Planctellipticum variicoloris: one gene and its partner. The main gene of each other region encodes a partner of the protein of the gene in region 2 in a complex. Links are inferred from orthologs where the notes say so. Each region holds a gene or a part of one and is shown on either strand. Other genes may lie near its edges.

Region 1 (6,594 bases), 920 kb from region 2 along the record:
GCGATCAAACCTTCGCCATTGAAGAAACGGCGCCGCCGATGGTTCTGGTGGACCGCAGCGCCGGGGAAGTTCATTGGGAGCGGACAACGGCTCATCCGATGTCGGTCGGGGTCGCGGTGGGTGTTTCCCCGGATCGTCGGCAACTCACCGTTCCGGTGGAAGTTGGCGGAAATGCCCAGCGGATGGCCAGCCAGCTCCCGCAACCGGAGTGGGTCAACGCTCCGCTGGCTGACGGGGGAGCGTGGCTGCTGGACCTGAACCGGCCGGGTCGCGAACCGCGACTCCCGATGTTAGTCCTTGTTCAGACACAGGTTGTGGCGGATCAGCAGAGCCTGGCGCAGTCGCTCAACACGACGATCATTCCTCCCCCGCCTCCCGCCGATGCCTTTCCCGGCGCTGACGAATAGTGCTTTGTCACAACCAGGATTTCGGGAAGAGGGACTCGCGAACAGGGAGTCGAGAATCGCCAGTATGTGCCGAGCAGCGATTTTCTCTGCGCCATTCCCGATTCGCTCAGTTGATGACCCTGATCTTCCGGTGTGACAGAGCGCCAGGCGTCGGATTGCCGCCCGGCGCTGCATTCCGTCGAAAATCCATCGCCGCCGAACGGGATCTCCACGCAGAATCCCATTTCCAAGTCGGCAGCGGGGCCGCCCCCGGCGGCCGGTCTGGGTTGACACAAGTTGTGAATTGGTCGATATTTCGCGGGGTTTGGCCCCTGCGAAACATTGCGCTGTGGGTGAACCTGTAAAGGGCGGTTGGGCTCTGCTCGAGCACCCTCCCCGCAATGGTGAAGTAGCTACGATGTCCGACTGGCAGCAGTACGCCCGTACCCTGGGCGACAAGGCACGATGCGCAGCGCGAGTCCTCGCGACCGTAACCGGTGCGCAGAAGCGGGTATGGCTGGAGCATGCGGCCGACCAGCTCGTTGTTCGCGCCGGCGAGATTGTGGCGGAGAACTCCAAGGATCTAGCGCGCGCTCCCGAGTACGGCTTGTCGTCGGCCGCCGTTGACCGATTGACACTGAGTCGACCGCGCGTGGAAGGGATGGCTGCCGCGCTCCGCGAAGTTCTGCTCCTGCCGGATCCCGTCGGACAGGTGCTCGATGGCGAGATTCGCCCGAACGGACTGTCGGTCTCTCGCATCCGTGTCCCGCTGGGGGTGGTGTTCTTCATTTACGAGAGCCGGCCCAACGTCACTGTTGATGCCGCGGCGTTGTGCGTGAAGAGCGGCAATGCCGTCATCCTGCGCGGAGGCAAAGAAGCCCTGCACAGCAATCTGGCGCTGTACCGCGTGTTGAGCGACTCGCTTGCAGCGGTCGGACTGCCGGCTGACGCCGTGCAACTCGTCAATACGGCCGATCGCGAAGTTGTCGGCGAACTGCTGAAATTGAGCGACAAAATCGACGTGACGATTCCCCGCGGCGGCAAGTCGCTGATTGAACGCGTCGCCGCGGAAGCCCGGATGCCGGTGATTAAACACTTCGACGGCGTGTGCCACGTTTACGTCGACGCATCCGCCGATGTCGAGATGGCCGTCGGAATTCTCCGCAATTCCAAGTGCCAGCGTCCCGGCGTCTGCAACGCCGCGGAGTGCGTCCTGGTGCACCGCGAGATCGCGGATCGCTTCTGGGCCGTTGCCGGGCCGATGTTGAAGGGAGAGAACGTCGAAGTCCGCGGTTGCCCGGAAACCGTCCGTCGGTTTCCGTCGGCTCGAGCGGCGACCGAGGCCGACTATCGGACCGAGTACCTGGATCTGGTTCTCTCTGCCAAGGTTGTGGACAGTCTTGAGGCCGCAATGCAGCACATTGAGGAATATGGCTCGCATCATACCGAGTCGATCGTCACCAATTCTCAGTCGGCGACAGAGCGCTTCCTTGCGGCGGTCGATTCTGCGGCAGTCATCGTCAACGCAAGCACACGGTTCAATGACGGAGGCGAATTGGGTCTCGGGGCGGAGATCGGGATCAGTACGGATAAGTTTCACGCCCGCGGACCGTGCGGTCTGCGGGAGCTGACGAGCTATAAATGGATCGTACGCGGCAGCGGTCAGGTGCGGGAATAGCGACCGCAGTCAATCGCGTGACAGGAGACCCCAGGGATGGGCGACGTCCTGAGTCAGTCCGAAGTCGAGTCGCTGCTGGCAGCGCTTGATCCTCATACCTCGCAGGGACCCTCTGCGAAGCCGCAGCGTCGCGTCGATTCCAATATCCAGCTCAGCCTTTACGATTTCAAACGTCCGGAACGTGTCAGCAAGGAGCAGATGCGGGCCTTTCAGGCCCTGCACGAAGGATTCAGTCGCGAGTTCGGCGCGGCTCTCAGCGGCATGCTGCGCGCCATCGTCGAAGTCAAACTGATCAGCGTCGACCAGCTCACGTACAGCGAGTTCGTGTTCAGCCTGGAAAACCCGACCTGCTTCAATCTGCTGCAGGCGGACGAACTCGACGGCCATCTGATCCTCGATCTCAACCCCTCGATCATTTTTCCGATCATCGACCGGTTGCTGGGGGGCGGAAAGCAGTCCGCCAGTTACGACTTTCCAAACCGACCGCTGACGGAAATCGAGCTGCAGCTCGTTTCGCGGATCACCACGCTCGCCATTCAGGGACTGGAGAACGCCTGGGCGAACGTGGCGAAATTGAAGCTCCGCGTCAGCCAGGTCGAAAGTAATCCGCAGCTCGTGCAGATCGTTCCGCCGAACGAAGTCGTCGTCCTCGTCAGCTTTGAAATCAGCATGGGCGAGTCTCGCGGGATCATGAATCTCTGCATTCCGTTCAATACGATCGAGCCTCTGTCGGGCAAGCTGTCGACCGATTCCTGGTCGGCCTATACCCGTAAGCAGCTCGACCCTCGCCAGAAACTGAATCTCGAAACCGGCCTGGCCCGCGCCGCCGTGCGGCTCGTCATCCACCTCGCGGGAACAAAGATCTCGACGGGAGAACTTGCAGGTCTGGAAATCGGCGACGTCATCATGACGGAGACCGGCGCGAATTCGGCCGCGCAGATTCTCGTCGAAGGGACGCCGATGTTTGAGGCGTTTCCCGGCGTGCTCAAAGGCCACAAGGCGGTCCGGGTCGGTCAGCAGCTCATGAAGCCCCGCGAACTGATCGAGCGGCAGCTTGGAGTGGCGGCGCCCGTGACGCCGCCAAAGAAGTAGCCAATTTGAAAGCAGCGAGGGGCAGTCCTGTCGGCCGCTTTTCGAGGGGTCAGTCGATCGGCGGCTGCGTTCGCTTCGGAGGAAGCGTCCGGACGAGCCGGATGGCCTTTTCGACCCACTCGGCGAGTTCTTCGTCGTTGTCGAGAGCGCCGATCTCGATCATGACCCAGCCTTTCATGGGGCGTCCCGTGATATCGAAAGGCTTGATCCCCGCGACCTTTAAGGCGTCCTCGGCCTGGTGGACCCCCAGGCGGACAACCAGATACTCCTTCCAGACGCCGACGCCGACGTGGCCGTTCAAGAGGAAGGCTGCGCCGCCGAACATGGATTTCTCGACAATCCCCCGGCGGGGGGCGACGAGCGTTCGAACTCGTGCGGCGAGGGCCACGTTGTAGGCCATTTGACTTCCTTCAACAGAATGGCGGGCTGGCAGCAACTTGATTCTAGCGGGTTGAACCCTCCACGCGAACCGGATCGAGGCGATTTGTTCACGGCCCTCGGGTTCGTCGGAAATGTTTTTGGGAAAAGGAGTTGTAGGCTCTTCGGGGTCTGCCTTGCCGCGACGATTTTCATCTGAACCGGGTCGAAGGCCGGGGCCGTTGCGGCGGTCTTCCGAGGGAGATTGAGAATCTTGGGTGAACTGGTGGAAACCCCGGTGCCGATTCTTGTTGCGTCCGGTCTCCTCGGGGGCTAGACTTGACGCGCTGGATGGGATATCCGGGTGAAATCGATACCGATTCGTCGGGGCGATCCTTCATCGAAGGCGGGCGGTCATCAGTCGCTGGACTCCGTTCGCATACGAAAAGGTGCTTGTAATGGAATCTGAGAAAATTCTGGCTGCTGAACCTGCCGCGAGTCCGAGTCCGGCTCCCGTGGACGGTGCTCGGCGGACGTCGCGTCGGCAGGAAATCCGAGCAGCGCTGCTGGCGGTGCCCGCGGTACTGACGCTGACCCGCACCGCAAGTGCTACTGATGACCCGAGCTGTGGCACTGGCTCTGTCTGTTCGGCGTAGCGACAGAGTGACTTTCGGCACGCCAATTGAATTGGTTGCCTCTAAATGAGTTTGCGGTCCCTTGATGGAGATGAGTTGCTCTGGCATACGTGGGGCGACTCATCCTCTTGGGTGGTTTATCACGTGCCGTCTCAACAGACTCACGTCATGGATGAGTTGTCGGCATTCGTTCTCCGTTCAATTGTGGATGGAAGCACGTCTGCCGAGCAGATCGCTGGGCAAATTGTTGGAGAATTCGGTCTGACGGCTTGCGACGCACGCGCCGCCGTTGGTTATCTTACCAACGTCGTGGTCAGGTTTTCCGAAGCCGGACTCATTTCGGGATGGTCCGCGTGATTGTCAGAGACTTGACGTCAGCGGAACTGACGGACCGTCTCGGAACAACGGGACTGGCAATCAGAACTGGGCCCTTCGTTTCTCGCATTCGAAGTGATATTCCCCATGTTGCCCGCGGAATTGCTGACCTGTACAGCGACTTTCCGGTCATCGATTCGCTGTTCACCGACTTCGAGTTGAACGTCGTCGGACCGCGCGGAATTCGTTCTTGGGTCGCTCCTCGCGCTTACGTGTTGCTCCGCGGTCAAGTACGCCCGGTTCTACCCGCATTTGAACCATACAAAGCCTCAGTCTTTCTCGAATGGGGACTGAATCATGCAATTTACTCTCAGGTCAATTCCTATTTGATCTTGCACGCCGCAGTGCTTGAGCGGGCTGGCAGAGCAGTCGTGCTCCTCGGAGTGTCCGGCTCCGGAAAGAGTACTCTGTGCGCCGCGCTTGCCGTTTCAGGATGGCGACTGCTGACCGATGAATTGGCGCTGATCGACCTGAAGTCGACGTCGATCATTCCCATCGCTCGGCCGATTAGCCTGAAGAACGAGTCGATCGACGTGATTCGCCAAATGTCAGCGAATTCGGAATTCGGTCCCCGCGTCGTGACCCGACGAAAGGGACTGGTTTGTTGCATGCGGCCTCCCTCCACCAGCGTCATTCAAATGGACCAATCAGCGGATCCGGCCCTGCTCGTCTTTATCAGGCACGATTCGAATGTCGACCTTGCGATCAAGGAGGTATCGCGAGCGGCAGCGTTCCCGGATCTCGTCAAGAGCTCGTTCAATTATGAGAAGCTCGGGGCGAAGGGATTTCGAACTCTCTGCCGAGTGATGGATCGGGTCGAGTGTCGTCAACTAGTCTACGGTGACCTTCCCGCAGCGATTAAGTATTTTGAAGAGTCGATTGACCTCCTTCGTCCGGCCGGACACGATTTTGTGTGCAGGACCTCTCTGCCGCATTACAGATCAACTTGAAAAATGACGGTCACCGCGGTCAACAAGTCGATGGACGAAACGGTCGCTGCAACGCTCGCTTGGTCCGGCGGGCCATCGCCCGAGCTGGGCTGCGATCTGATTCTCCGTATGCTCCATCACCCGGAGTGCCTCCAGACTCTCTCGATCGAAGAATGGGGGCGACTAATCCCGATCGCAAAGGTTCTCGGACTTTGGCCCCGAATCTGCGTGCTCGTACGAGATCAGAAGCTTGAGACGAACGTCCCGGAACCGGTTCACCAGCACCTGCAATCCGCAATTACTGCCGCCGATGCTAATGAGGCTGTGATCCGCTGGGAAATCACTCGCCTCCAGGAGGCATTGGCCGAGGTGAGCGATCCGGTCGTCGTGTTGAAAGGCGCTGCATTTCTCCTATTGGGATTTCAGTTCGCCAGGGGAAGGCAGTTTGGAGATGTTGATATCCTCGTCCCTGAATCGGGATTGGCTGCCGTTGAAACGGCACTCCGCCGTCGTGGATGGGTTTCCAACGAAAAGAGGCCGCTGGATCGGCTGTACTATCGACGCTGGCTGCATGAAATTGCACCGATGTGGCATGTCAATCGGCAAGTGCCGCTCGATGTCCACTTTTCGATCATTCGTTCGAAGGATCGTGTCAGTTTCGATCCGCGACCTTTGTTTTTCGATGCGGTTTCTATAGCGGAGTCCCCTCTCAAGGTTCTCCATCCGACTGACATGTTCCTTCATGCGACAGCGAATCTGTTTCGAACCGGCGAGTTTGATCACTTGCTCCGAGATCTCTGGGACCTGCGGGAACTCGTTGTTCACTTGGAACGAGAACCGGGTTTCTGGGACCGAACGGTGAATCGTGCCGTCTCGTTGAATCTGCGTCGGGAGTGCTTCCTTGCCGTTCGTTACCTCAACGTGATTTGCGGCCTTGCTGCACCAGAAACGGTGAAGAACGCCACTTCCGGTTGGGGACCCAGCTCGTTGTCTCTATCGTTCTATGATGCCTTGGTGCGACGATGTTTATTCCCACAAACACTTAGTCGAATTGATCATGGCCGCAATCTGGCTTTGACGATTCGAGAATGGTGGCCTCCACCCCGTCTGCGCACTGTCTTCTCGTATCTCTTCTGGCGCAA
Region 2 (6,489 bases):
TGGTCACGGAGTTCGTCAACGCCATCGAGGCGAGCCGGGCCTACGAGGCCAACATCGCGGCGATGGATATCACGAAGCAGATGTTTCAAGGGACGTTCAAGATTCTGGGTTGATGAATGGTCAGCGGCCGGTTTCGGGGTGCTCAGGGTAAGCGAATAGGGAGCAGGGAATAGCGAGTAGCCTGAAAAGAGCAATATCGACGCGACTTCTTCTGGCTACTCCCTATTCGCTATTCCCTATTCGCTCTCCCACAGCACCCGCGACGGGGCTGTGAGAGAGTGGTCGTCGTCGTTCCGGGAACTTCGATGAGAGTTGAGGACGGATCATGATTTCGCCGCTGTCGCTGACGTCCGGAGTCCCGGGGCTGCAGATGCCCCAGGGGCTGCCGTCGGCGGGGACGCCGCCGTCCGCAAGTTTCCAGGAGACGCTGCTGCAGTCCTGGCAGCAGATGCAGGGCGTGCAGGGCGACGCTCAGCAGGCGATCCAGGCGGCTCTGAGCAGCGACGATCCGGCTCTGGTGGAAACGTTCACGGCGGTGCGGGAATCGGATCTCGCGCTGCGGCTGATGATCCAGATCCGAAACAAGCTGCTCGACGCCTACCAGGAAATCCAGAATCTGCGCATGTAATTCGCCGTGCTAGAAGTCCCGCTGACTGCGACCCCGGCCTTTGAGAATCGATATCGCCCATGGACGTGCTGAACCGCATCGCCCGCCAGTTTCAGGAGCTGTTTTCCCGCATGACGCCGAGTCAGCGCGGGACGCTCATCGTCGTGCCCCTGCTGGTGGTCGCGGCGTTCGCCATGCTGCTGTGGTCTCAGCCGGGGGCTTCGTACACGGCGCTGTCGTGGGGCAAGGTCTTCTCGACCGACGAGCTGATGAAGACGGAGCAGGCCCTGATCGAAGCCAATCTGACGGGCTTCCGGCGGGAAGGTCAGCGGATCATGGTTCCGGCCGGCGAAGCCGACCGCTACAACGCGGCGCTGCTCGAGTTCGACGCCATGCCGGCGGACATGGGGGCGGAACTGCTGAGAAAGTTCGAGAACCTCGGACCGTTCAGCACCGACCGTCAGCGTCAGGATATGAAGGAAGCGCTGCTGCTGCAGGAACTGCAGCGGATGATCATGGCCGTCCCCGATATCGAACACGCGCGGGTCGGAATCGCCAATTCGGGCCGCCCGAACAGTTGGAGCCGGAAGAACCACGTCACGGCGAACGTAACGGTCCGACCGCGCGCCGGTCGGGAGCTGTCACAGCGGCTGGTGACGTCGCTGCGGGCGGCGGTGTCGAGCATGGTCCCCGACCTGAAGCCGTCGGACGTGACGATTTTCGACGTCGTCAACGCCGTCAGCTATACGGGCGAATCCACCGACGATCCATTCAACAGCGGCCCGGTCAATCGGATCCGCGAACTGACCCGCCAGTACGAGCAGCAGATTCAGAAAGATCTGTCGTACATCCCGGGCGTCGGAGTGACGGTTCATGTCGATGTCGACAATCTGAAATCGTCGGTCACCCGCAGTCAGGTCGTGGATCCGAAGAAGTCCGCGGACGTCTATTCGAGCGAGTTCAGCACCACCGACAACGTCCAGCAGCGCCCGCCGAAGGGCGAAGCCGGTCTCCGGGCGAATCAGCCGGGGGCGCTGGCGGCAGCGGCCGCGCCGGAGCGAACCCGGCAGTTGAACGAATCGGGAACGAACGCCATTCGCGGCGTCTCGTTCGAGGTCACCGAGAAGGCGCTGATTGCGGCCATGCCGAAGGCGGTTCAGGTCAGCGTGAAGATTCCGCGGGACTACTACCGGGAGATCGCCGATCAGCGGACCGCGGCGGGGGAAAAAGATCCCGCCCGGACCGACGCGATGCAGATCGAACAGGATGTGCTGGCGAACGTCCAGAAATCGGTGGCGCGGCTGATCCCCACGGGATCGCCGGTCGACGCGATTACGGTGACTTCGTTCGAGCGCGTTGAGGCCAATGCGGCGGATACGCCGATCGTCTGGAGCATCCGGATCACCGAACTGGTCCGGCAGTGGGGCGGCCCGGCAGGAATGGTGCTGCTGGCGCTGGCCGCCCTGGTGATCCTGCGGCGGCAAATGAAGTCGCTCCCTGCGGAAGCGTCGTCGATGGCCAGCGCCGCCGGTCTGTCGGCGGGCCAGACGATTCCGGGAATGCCCGGCGCGGTGACGGCCCCGGCGACCATGGAGGAAATCGTCCTGAAGGACATGCCCAAGCGCGAGCTGATTCAGAATCTGGCGCGGGACAACCCCGAGATGACGGCGAACGTGATCGGGAAATGGCTGCAGGCCGCCAAGTAGGCGACGGAAAGACCGACGATGGATGGAGTCCGCAAAGCCGCCGTGTTTCTGTTGAGCCTGGAAAAACCAGTCGCCGCGGAGGTGCTCAGTCAGCTCCCGCGCGACCAGGTCGAGCGCGTCATGCTGGAGATCGCGAAAATGGACGACGTGTCCCGCGATCAGCTCGAAGGGGTCCTGGACGAGTTCCGGGATACGATGCTCGAACAGGTTCCGATGGAGCGCGGCGGGCTCGACCTCGCCAACGAACTGCTGGAGCAGTCGCTGGGAAAGGAAGGAGCCGGGGCGATCCTCGAGAACGTCCGGCAGTCGATCAATTCGGTCCCCTTTTCGTTTCTGCAGAAAGCCGGCGCGGAAAACCTGCTGACCTTCATCTCCGAAGAGCACCCGCAGACCATCGCGCTGATCTTGTCGCACATGCCCGCGGCGATGTCCGCCGAAGTGCTGGCGGGTCTGCCGTCGAACAAACAGCTCGAAGTCGTCCGCCGGGTGGCGACGATGGAGCAGACCAGCCCCGAGGTCGTCAGCGACATCGAAAAGACGCTGCGGACGCGGATGATGTCGCTGTTCAATCAGAACACCGAGAAGGCGGGCGGAGTTGCCGCGGTGGCGCAGATTCTGAACGTCACCGACCGGATGACCAACAAGGGGATCCTCGAGTCGCTGGACCAGGAGGATCACGATCTCGCCGACGAGATCCGCCGGCTCATGTTCGTCTTCGACGACCTGCTGAAGCTGGACGACAAGGCGATTCAGAGCCTGCTCAAGGAAGTCGACAACAGCCAGTGGTCGGTGGCACTCAAAGGGGCGTCCGAAGAGATCAAAGTTCGCATCATGTCGAATCTGTCGCAGCGGGCGGCGGAGATGCTCAAGGAAGAAATGGAGTATCTGGGACCGGTCCGGCTCAGCGACGTCGAAGCGATGCAGTCGCAGATCGTCGACACCGTCCGCCGACTGGAAGAGACCGGACAGATCGTCGTCGCCGGCGGCGGCAGCGAACAGCTCGTCACGTGATCCGCAGGCCCGCGGTGCACCTGACCGGCGGCGGCAGAAAATGAGGTTGGTATGGCGGACGGAATCCCGAGAGTGATGAAGGCCAACGCCGTCCGCGAGCTGGGCGGGCGCGTGGCGTTCAATTTCGACGACTTTCGGAAACAGGGCGAAGAGTACATGGCGCAGATGAGCGCCGAAGCCGCGGCGCTGCTGGCGGGCGCCCGCAAAGAAATTGAGGCCCTGCGCGATCAGGCCCGTAAGGAAGGTCGCGATGCAGGTCGCGCCGAAGGACTGCAGGCCGCGCATCTGACCATCGAGCAGCAGATCGCCCAGAGAGCCGAGCAACTCGCGACTCAGAGGCTCAAAACGGCGCTGCCGGCCCTGCAGCAGGCCGCCGCCGCCCTGCGTGCCGAACGGGATGACTGGCTGGTCCGCTGGGAATCGACTGCCGTCGAGCTGTCGGTCGCCGTCGCCGAGAAACTGGTCCGGGGCCTGCTGAACGTCGAGCCCGACCGAGTGCGGTCCATGTTCCGCGAAGTCCTGCAACTCGCCGCCGGACAGAGCCAGGTGGCGATTCACCTGGCCCCCTCCGACGTCGAGCAACTGGGCGCCGACGCCGCCGAGGTCGTTCGTTCGACGAGCGGCTGCGCCGAAGCCCGGTTGATCGCGGACCCGCAGTTGAGTCCCGGCGACTGCCGCATCGTCACCCAGCACGGCGAAATCGATGCACGGATCGAGACGATGCTGGAGCGGATCACCGCCGAGCTGCTCGGACAGCCGCCCGCGGCGTAGTCGTTGTTTCAGGACAGGTGACCGACCGATATGAACGCCCTCGTCGAACATGTGCGCCAGATGCTGCCGGTCAAGCTGACCGGTCGGGTCACCCGACTGGTGGGACTGACCGCCGCCGTCAGCGGCTTCCCGGCGCCCCAGGGGGCGACGGTGGAGCTGGAGCGGGAACATGGCAGTCCGATCGACGCCGAAGTCGTCGGATTCTCCGGGGAAGAGACGTTGCTGCTCCCCTACGGCGATCTCCAGGGGATCCGGCGCGGGACGCGCGTGCGACTTGTGCAGTCCGTTCCGATCGCCCACGTCGGCGAGGCGCTGCTGGGACGCGTGATCAACTCGCGGGGATCGCTGATCGACAATCGCGGACCCGTCATCCTGCCGCACCGGGTCGGATTGCAGCGCAAGCCCATCCCGCCGCTCGACCGGCCGCGGATCGATACGCCGCTGGGGACCGGAGTCCGGGCGATCGACGGCCTCCTGACCTGCGGCCTGGGGCAGCGGCTGGGAATCTTCGCGGGGAGCGGCGTCGGCAAGAGCACCCTCCTGGGCCAGCTTGCACGGGGCAGCACGGCGGACGTGAACGTCGTCGTCCTGATCGGCGAACGGGGTCGCGAAGTCCGCGAGTTCCTGGAGAAAGACCTGGGGCCGGAGGGGCTGGCGCGGAGCGTGATTATCGTGGCGACCGGCGACGAGCCGGCCCTGCTCCGATTGCGCTCGGCGTACCTGGGGACGGCGATCGCCGAGTTCTTTCGCGATCGCGGCAAGAATGTCCTGCTGATGATGGACAGCGTAACGCGCTTCGCCCTGGCGCAGCGGGAGATTGGCCTGGCCGCCGGCGAACCCCCCGCGACGCGCGGATATCCCCCCAGCGTCTTCGCACTCCTGCCGCGTCTGCTCGAACGGAGCGGTCGGACGAACAGCGGCAGCATTACCGGGTTCTACACGGTGCTGGTCGAAGGCGACGACACGAACGAACCGATCGCCGATACGGTCCGCGGAATTCTGGACGGTCACATCGTGCTGTCGCGAAAGCTGGCGCATCAGGCGCACTATCCGGCGATCGACGTGCTGCAGAGCATTTCCCGGCTGATGTCGGATCTGGTGACGCCCGAGCACCGCCACTCGTCGAATGCGCTGAAGCAGTTGCTGGCGGCCTATCATCAGTCCGAAGATCTGATCTCGATCGGCGCCTACCAGTCGGGGACCAATCCGACCGTCGACGCCGCCATCCAGCTCCGCCCCGCCCTGCTGCAGTATCTCCAGCAGGAGGTCCACGAGCGGAACACGCTGGCGGAATCGGCCGATCTGCTGCAGAAGCTTTCCCGGCTGCGCGACGCGATGAATCGACGCACGATCGACAAACCGGTCGGGGCGTGAATGGACTGAAATCCGAATCACCGGCCACGAATGCGAGCCGCGCCTCCAGTCCTCTCTCCCGACGTCTGCGTTGGGAGAGGGATAGGCTGAGGGCTGTCTTTTCTCCGTAGACGACACTCCGACATCTTCGAAGACCCTCACCCTGGCCCTCTCCCACGGAAGACAGCGGGAGAGGGGACAGGACGAAAAGACGCACTGTTCCAGAATCGACGATGGTGATTTAGCAGGGAACGGATCTGCCGTGTCAAAGTTTCGCTTTCGCCTGGAGTCGTTGCAGAAGTTCCGCGAGAACCAGCGGGACCTCTGCCGGCAGGCGCTCGCCCAGGCGCTGGCCGCGGAGGCGGCTCTGGCGGAGCAGCACGCGGACGTGGAACGCGAACGGGAGGCGACCCTGGCCGAACTGCGGGCGTTCAACGACGAAGACAAACTTTCCATCGATCGAGCTGCCGCCCGCCGGTACCACGCGGGCCAGCTCGCCTATCGCCTGCGACAGCTTGAACTGCAGCGGCAGCAGGCGGCCCTGGTCGTGACGCAGTGCCGGCAATTGCTGGTTCAGGCCGACCAGGGGGTCAAGGTGCTCGAGAAACTGTCGGAGAAGCAGCAGGCGGAGTTCGAGGCCGAAGTCGAACGTCACGCGGCGCGTGAGCGGGAAGATAACTGGCAGGCCGCGCGTCTGCGGGAGAGCTGGACATGATTCGGACGCTGATGATGCTGGTGGGGCTGCTGTCGTTCGTGCTGCTCCTCTGCGAAGCCGTAGGGGTCGGAATGCTGTACTCGCAGGGGCGGTTGTCGAAAGAAAACCTCTGGGCGATGCGGATGATGCTGGAGGGCCGGACGGAGACCGAGCCGCTCCCCGAACCGGCGGAAACTGCCGGAGTGTCGAACGAAGAAGTCCTCAAACTCCGGACCGTGCGCGCGTTGCAGCTCGATACCCGGGAAGAAGAGCTGAAATCTCTCAAGTCTCTGGCGACGGAAGCGGCAATTGGTTCGATTCAGGAGCGTCGGAAGTTCGATGTAATG

What was found.
Region 1: the proteins of fliG (region 2) and fliM are in contact, whole or in part, in a crystal structure (PDB 4QRM), measured with the Thermotoga maritima proteins. The link is inferred for Planctellipticum variicoloris from one-to-one orthologs. Residues at the interface, in WP_004082903.1 of Thermotoga maritima: Phe122, Ser125, Glu126, His127, Pro128, Gln129, Thr130, Val133, Glu157, Arg161, Leu164, Leu165, Arg167, Ser169, Glu171, Val172, Glu175, Ile176, Asn179, Lys182; in WP_004081085.1 of Thermotoga maritima: Tyr124, Leu127, Asp128, Ile130, Met131, Gly132, Gly133, Pro134, Glu136, Pro139, Arg141, Thr144, Glu145, Ile146, Glu147, Ser149, Ile150, Lys153.

The regions. Positions count from the first base shown.
Region 1 is NZ_CP130886.1:5,222,147-5,228,740, reverse strand. The notes cover bases 1,144-4,128. They hold fliM (flagellar motor switch protein FliM), read left to right. Parts: upstream 1,144-2,100; coding sequence 2,101-3,156; downstream 3,157-4,128. Other genes in these bases: SH412_RS20325 (TfoX/Sxy family protein), read right to left, coding at 3,206-3,556; SH412_RS20335 (glutamate-5-semialdehyde dehydrogenase), read left to right, coding at 1,144-2,064. Outside these bases: SH412_RS20340 (hypothetical protein), read left to right, coding at 1-407; more of SH412_RS20335, read left to right, coding at 805-1,143; SH412_RS20320 (HprK-related kinase A), read left to right, coding at 4,493-5,473; SH412_RS20315 (nucleotidyltransferase domain-containing protein), read left to right, coding at 5,477-6,594. UniProt on the Bacillus subtilis protein: One of the proteins that forms a switch complex that is proposed to be located at the base of the basal body.
Region 2 is NZ_CP130886.1:6,141,905-6,148,393, forward strand. The notes cover bases 1,448-4,327. They hold fliG (flagellar motor switch protein FliG), read left to right. Parts: upstream 1,448-2,331; coding sequence 2,332-3,324; downstream 3,325-4,327. Other genes in these bases: SH412_RS23990 (hypothetical protein), read left to right, coding at 1,448-2,313; SH412_RS24000 (FliH/SctL family protein), read left to right, coding at 3,400-4,095; SH412_RS24005 (FliI/YscN family ATPase), read left to right, coding at 4,126-4,327. Also shown: flagellar basal body rod protein FlgC, read left to right, coding at 1-113; SH412_RS23985 (flagellar hook-basal body complex protein FliE), read left to right, coding at 326-628; more of SH412_RS23990, read left to right, coding at 688-1,447; more of SH412_RS24005, read left to right, coding at 4,328-5,469; SH412_RS24010 (hypothetical protein), read left to right, coding at 5,711-6,163; SH412_RS24015 (hypothetical protein), read left to right, coding at 6,160-6,489. UniProt on the Bacillus subtilis protein: One of the proteins that forms a switch complex that is proposed to be located at the base of the basal body.